Regions from separate parts of the Pseudalkalibacillus nanhaiensis genome, predicted to be linked through region 1. Evidence: riboswitches for the same ligand, from Rfam matches in the RefSeq annotation. Region 1 holds a riboswitch; each other region holds the start of a gene.

Region 1 (2,210 bases):
AGAACCTCTGGATGGGTTGCAAGCGGCACGATGGATGAAGACAGCCGATATACATGGATTCCTTGAGCAATGTTGTAGTAAACCGCTCGTTTGGTATTTTCAATGTTTTTAGCAGTCACACGAAGGAGTTTTTCCTTCCTATCATTCTTATCAAGCTTCTTCCAATTCGTGAATGTCAATGTATGTGCAGGGGTGGATTCCCATAAATTCAAAGCTGTTGATACATATCCAAAACGAAGGATCATGTCGATCAGGTCTCCTTTTGCCGATGAAGATAACGTTATTATTTGCTTCTTCCCTATACATATGTGAGAAGAAACAAATTCCAATCAAAAGAATTATCTTGTATACCCTTCAGGTTTTTGATAAAATACAAGCAATTAAATTTTTGGCCACACTTCGTATGTAAATGAAGTGATGGTAGAGGCGCGGAAACCATCAGTACTTTGCATGAAGAGATTGAGCTCTGACGAGTGCAAAAGGAAAGGGGAATTCGCCGAAGCTGGGTGGTGCCTCAACCATGATCCAGCTGGACCTGTATTGAAGAAATGCAGGGCTGTCATACGACCCATCCCTGAAGTCGTATGGAGGACTATCTCACGCAAGGGAATAAGTGTGGCAGACGTTGAGGATTGACGCTCAAGTCTGACGTATCGTTTTTTCAATCCACCATTTTTTATGGTTGTTTGGAAAGCCCGTCACACGTTGAGATGTCAATCCTTTTTTTAGGCTCTGTTAGCTTTTATCGTTGATATTAAAGAAAACAGAAGCGTAAGGCGGCGACTCCAGCGGGAAAAGCAACAGCTGAAGACCCCGCAGACCAAGGAATTAAGGTTCTTCGACTAAAAACCCACCACGTCCTATGGTGAACGTCGAAGTCACCACATCCTGTGGAAGTGAGGCTGAAGCGTTGCCCGCGGAAAGCGTCCGCCTGAAGCTGTTCAACATCAAAAACAGCCTTGAACAGATACTTAAAGAGATGAAAGGAATGGAATCATGGCGTTAATCGTTCAAAAATATGGTGGCACATCTGTAGAATCAGTGGAAAGAATCAAAAATGTAGCTGATCGGATCATAGAAACAGCTCAGCAAGGAAACGAGGTTGTTGTCGTCGTTTCAGCAATGGGGAAAAGTACGGATGAGTTAATCCATTTAGCCAAATGCATTTCTGACCAGCCTTCTAAAAGAGAGATGGATATGCTTGTCTCAACAGGTGAACAAGTCTCTATGTCATTGCTTGCAATGGCACTTCAGGAAAAAGGCTATGATTCGATATCGCTTACGGGGTGGCAGGCCGGTATTGCTACGGAATCGGTACACGGTAATGCAAGAGTTATGGACATCGATCCGAAACGCATCACCGCGCACCTAGCAACTGGAAAGATTGTCATAGTTGCTGGGTTCCAAGGGCTTACAGAAGAGAAGGAGATTGCTACTCTCGGTAGAGGTGGTTCTGACACAACAGCTGTGGCTTTAGCCGCTAGGTTAAATGCTGAAAAGTGTGAGATATATACGGATGTTACCGGCGTCTTCACGACGGATCCACGGGTTGTGAAAGGTGCTCGCAAACTAGAGGCAATCTCGTACGATGAAATGCTTGAAATGGCGAATTTAGGAGCAGGGGTCCTACACCCGAGGTCTGTTGAATTTGCAAAGAATTATGATGTGCCGTTAGAGGTGCGATCCAGTATAGAAAAAGTCACAGGTACGAGGATAGAGGAGGAAGTAGCAATGGAAGGAAATTTGATGGTGAGAGGAATTGCGTTCGAGGATAATGTAACGAAGGTGACGGTACATGGTTTGCCTGATGAAATGACGACACTATCGGCCCTCTTTACAACCTTATCAAACAGCCAGATCAACGTAGATATCATTATCCAGAATACAAATGGGAACGAAACAACAGATATCTCTTTTTCGGTTGATTCAGAGATATTGACGTATACACTTGAAGTGTTGAGTCAATATCAGGATCAGTTGAAATTCGATCATATCTCTTATGAAGAAAACCTTGCCAAGGTTTCGATTGTAGGGTCAGGGATGATTTCCAACCCAGGAGTCGCTGCTAAAATGTTCGACGTGCTTGCGGAAAATCAGATTAAAGTCAAAATGGTCAGCACATCTGAGATTAAGGTTTCAACGATTGTGGAGAGTATAACGATGATTTCTGCAATTGAATGCTTGCATGAAGCATTTGAACTTGATGCCCG
Region 2 (2,210 bases), 720 kb from region 1:
CGAGGATATCCCCTTGTGACGTTTTCGGAAGAGAGATGTCATGGATGAGCATATCTCCGGATTCACAGCATCTTCCTGCAATGGATACGAGCTGTGTGTTCGGCTGCATGAGACGATTTGCCACCACAGCCTCATATTTGGCTTGATACAGTGCAGGTCTTAAGTTATCTGTCATGCCTCCATCCACAGCAATATAATTCCGTATTCCTGGTATTCTTTTTTCTGATCCGATCGAGTATAATGTCGTCCCCGCTTCTCCTACGATGGATCGCCCTGGTTCGATCCAGATCTCAGGCATAGCCATACTCGTTTTCTCAACTTGAGCTTCAACCTCATCAATGAGAGCGTTCATCATCTGTTCAATTGAAACGTCTTGATCGGCAGAGGTATAAGGGATGCCGAAGCCTCCACCTAAATTGACGACAAGTGGTTCGTAGCTGTATGACTCAGACCATTGCTGCAACTGATTGAACACCTTCTGGATCGCCATGACAAAGCCCTTTGCCTCAAAAATTTGCGACCCGATGTGACAGTGGATGCCCAGCACGTCGATGCGATCTGACCCAAGAGCCTCCTGCAGGGCTTGATCCGCCTGTTGACTGACGAGATCGAAGCCGAACTTCGAGTCCTCTTGCCCTGTTAAGATGTAATCATGGGTATGTGCCTCGATTCCTGGAGTGATTCGTAAAAGGACTGGGACTGTACAATTCATCTGTTCTCCTAATTCCTTTATACAATCCAGTTCATAAAAGTTATCGACGACAATACACCCTACACCTTCTTGTATCGCCATACGTAATTCTTCCATGCTCTTGTTATTGCCATGAAAATGTATGTTCTCAGTTGGAAACCCTGCTTGTAAAGCTGTGTATAGCTCTCCGCCGGAGACGACGTCGAGGTGCAGACCTTCTTCTTCCATCAGCTGGACCATGGCTACACTTGAAAATGCCTTACTGGCATATGAAACTTTAGCGTCTACCCGACGTTCTTTGAATGTCGTTAGGAATGCTTTGGCTTGCTGACGAATCTTTGCAACATCATAGACGAATAACGGTGTTCCATATTCCTTAGCCAATTCAATCGTATCGACACCTCCAATTTCCAAGTGTCCCTTCTCATTCATTTTCCCTGTCCCCAAGAATACCATTACAATTCTCCTCCCTCGATTTAAGAGAGAGCCTATAAACTGATAAAAATACAAAAAACCAGTCCATGTAGAAAGGTACATAAACTGGTTTCAACCGTACCCTCATCAGTTGGAATAGCTCTCCACTACATGTGTAGTGACAGTCCGTTACTTGTTCAGCAACGACCCAGCAATCATAATCGGCATCATGACTACTTCGGCAAATTGACCTTTCTTCGTCCGTCCTGGCACCCCTGCTCGGGACGAGTACTCATTCGCTTTGCGCCTCTACCCCATTACGTTGAATGAGGCATTTATTAAATTATCAATAACTTTAGCATAAACTCAGGCTGGAATCAACTTCAATTTGCTTGTTTTTTCTGATTTTGTGGCCTTACGATACTTGGTCGAACTTTTGATAATGGCACCGACACCCTGACCAGAACTTGTAAAAGGGCTTGTGGATTGAACGGGATGAATGGCCATAAGTATGGTGTATTCAGATTCTTGATGCTGCAAAGTAGGATGATAACCAAAGTCACACCTACCATGAAGCCAGGCACACCGAATATCAAAACGAGTGTAATCATAATCAACCGGACGATCTTGTTGGCTACACCTAATTCATAGCTCGGGGTTGCAAATGAACCGATCGCGGCGAGGGCGACATATAAAATGACCTCAGAAACGAAAAGACCGACATCAATGGCGATTTGGCCGATTAACACAGCAGCGATCAGACCCATTGCCGTTGAAAGGGCCGATGGTGTATGGATGGCGGCCATCCTCAGCACGTCGATGCCGAGCTCCGCAAAGAGGATTTGCAAATAGATCGGGATGTTCGAATCCTTAGTTGGACCGATGAAATCAAGATTAGGCGGTAAAAGGTTCTCGTTCAAGACGAACAAAAGCCATAGAGGCAGCAAGAACACGGAGGTGAGCATTCCACCAAAACGTATCCAGCGCAAGAACGCACCGATCATCGGGGTTTGACGATACTCTTCAGCATGCTGGACATGATGGAAAAAGGTTGTCGGTGTAATGATGACGCTTGGAGATGTATCGACAAAGATCAGAACATGTC
Region 3 (2,210 bases), 100 kb from region 1:
CCGCTTCCTTTTCAATATGTATTCATCATTTCTTTCATTATTTTCATACTCCTCACGGCTCAAGCATTGTGGCTTGTCGATCGTGGAATCCAACCAGCTCTTATGAAAATTGCTGAAACAGAAACCGAGGACATTGCTCAGCTTGCTATCCAAAGTGCCATCAAGAACAGGATCGTTGATTCAGGGAAAACGAAAGGGCTCGTCGTCATCAGATATGATCGCGATCAACGGGTAGCTTCAGTGAGTACGGACCCAAAGGTCGTCAACGAAATCCAGTCCTTGGCTACAGCAAATGTCCAATCCTTACTTGAGCAGATTGAAAACGGAAAAAAACCGGATTTTGCTAATTTTGCTGGTGTTGAAGTAGAGCGGGAAAACGAACATCAAAATGGAATCATAACGAAGATTCCATTGGGGCGGGCTACGAACAATTCCTTGCTTGCGAACTTAGGACCTAATATACCGGTTCGTTTCAGGGTAATTGGAAGTGTACAGACGGATTATATTGAAGCCACAGAAGAAGCCGGTATTAATAATGTAAAGTTAAAAGGATGGATTGAAGTCGTCGTCAAGGTCCGGGTCATCGTTCCATTCGAGACCCAAGAGAAGATCATTAAGACGAACATCCTGGTCATGTCTGAATTCATACCGTTGGATGTACCGTACTATTATCACCACGGAACCGGAACCGGTGCTCAGCCAGTTGTTCCAATCACACCGAATGTGGGGGATGATAAGAAAGATAGCGATCAACCGTGATCCTGAAAACAGAATGGCTTGTATTATTATAGAGGTTTTAGTATAATAGTACTTGGCGCAAACAAAATAATAAACCTTATCATCCGATGAGGTAGTGGAGCAAGGAACAAGAGTAGCCTGATGGGAGTATGACATCAATGATCATCAGCGAAAGGGTTCATTGCCGAAGCCAGGGAAGACCGTCAAATCAATCCTGGTTGGGGCTGTACTGAATAAGTACTGCACTGTCACTGTTCGGGAAAGTTTGAATAGTGGAGAACTACGTGATCGATGGGGGATAACCGTTACAAAGGTAACGATAGGTTATTTTCTATCTATCGTTGCCTTTTTTTTATTGTATTGGGGGTACTCAGAAGAGACCACTCTTCTGTTTTAAAAAAGGAGGAGTTAGTGACAATGGAGAACACAATTTATTCATTAATACCGCCGCTCTTGGCCTTGCTGATGGTGGCATTGACAAGGAGGGTGTTACTGTCACTCGGTACGGGTATCGTGGTAGGAGCGCTCATGCTTCATGATTTCAATGTTCCGGCAAGTGGTATGAAAATCTTTGAAATCGTCCGTGGCATATTTGTGGTTCAAAACGATGCCGGTGGATGGGAAGTCAATACATGGAACGTCTTCATTCTATTGTTCTTATTGATTTTAGGAATCATGACGTCACTCATCGCCATTGCGGGAGGAAGCCGCGCATTCGGAGAATGGGCAATCAAGAAGGTGAAAACCCGCGTCGGCGCTCAAATATTGACGATCGTACTTGGTATCATCATCTTTATCGACGATTATTTCAATTCACTTGCGGTCGGGAATGTCAGCCGTCCGTTGACAGATCGCCATAAAATTTCACGTGCGAAGCTTGCATACTATATCGATTCTACAGCTGCACCTGTTTGTGTCATTTCCCCTGTTTCCAGCTGGGGTGCTTACATCATCGGATTGATCGGGACCATTCTTGTCACACATGAAGTGACCAATATCGGAGCATTAGAAGCGTTCGTTACAATGATCCCAATGAATATTTATGCATTAGCTGCCTTGCTGCTCGTGTTTGCAACAGCTCTTTTCAATATTAATCTCTTTTCCATGAAGACACATGAAGAACGTGCTGTGAACAAAGGACAAGTCTTAAACCCGGACAACAAAGCGGTTCCAGGAGAACAGTCCGATCTTCCTGAAAGTGATAAAGGGAAAGTTGGCGACTTGATCTGGCCGATTGTCGCGTTGATCATCGGGACTGTTGCCGCGATGCTTTATACGGGTGCACAAGCAACAGAAGGGGAAGTTACGATTCTCTCGATGTTCGAGAATACAGATGTAGCGAAATCACTTGTCTACGGTGGACTAGTCGGACTTGCTGTCATCGTCATCTTATTCTTAACGAAGGGTCTCCCGTCTAAACACTTTGGAACAGGAATTTGGAAAGGAATCGAGTCCATGCTTCCGGCCATTTA

Evidence for each region. Region 1 has a riboswitch for lysine ahead of V1497_RS14815 (aspartate kinase). Riboswitches for the same ligand answer to the same signal wherever they lie in the genome.
Region 2: another riboswitch for lysine. It lies ahead of lysA (diaminopimelate decarboxylase); the one in region 1 lies ahead of V1497_RS14815 (aspartate kinase).
Region 3: another riboswitch for lysine. It lies ahead of V1497_RS15320 (Na+/H+ antiporter NhaC family protein); the one in region 1 lies ahead of V1497_RS14815 (aspartate kinase).

The regions. Positions count from the first base shown of each region.
Region 1 covers NZ_CP143541.1:2,848,946-2,851,155, reverse strand. Annotated here, with positions in the region: gene uvsE (UV DNA damage repair endonuclease UvsE) at 1-245, opposite strand, end outside; lysine riboswitch at 414-603, shown strand; gene V1497_RS14815 (aspartate kinase) at 997-2,210, shown strand, end outside.
Region 2 covers NZ_CP143541.1:2,131,383-2,133,592, forward strand. Annotated here, with positions in the region: gene lysA (diaminopimelate decarboxylase) at 1-1,147, opposite strand, end outside; lysine riboswitch at 1,255-1,425, opposite strand; gene V1497_RS11165 (spore germination protein) at 1,489-2,210, opposite strand, start outside.
Region 3 covers NZ_CP143541.1:2,950,150-2,952,359, reverse strand. Annotated here, with positions in the region: gene yunB (sporulation protein YunB) at 1-759, shown strand, start outside; lysine riboswitch at 844-1,029, shown strand; gene V1497_RS15320 (Na+/H+ antiporter NhaC family protein) at 1,156-2,210, shown strand, end outside.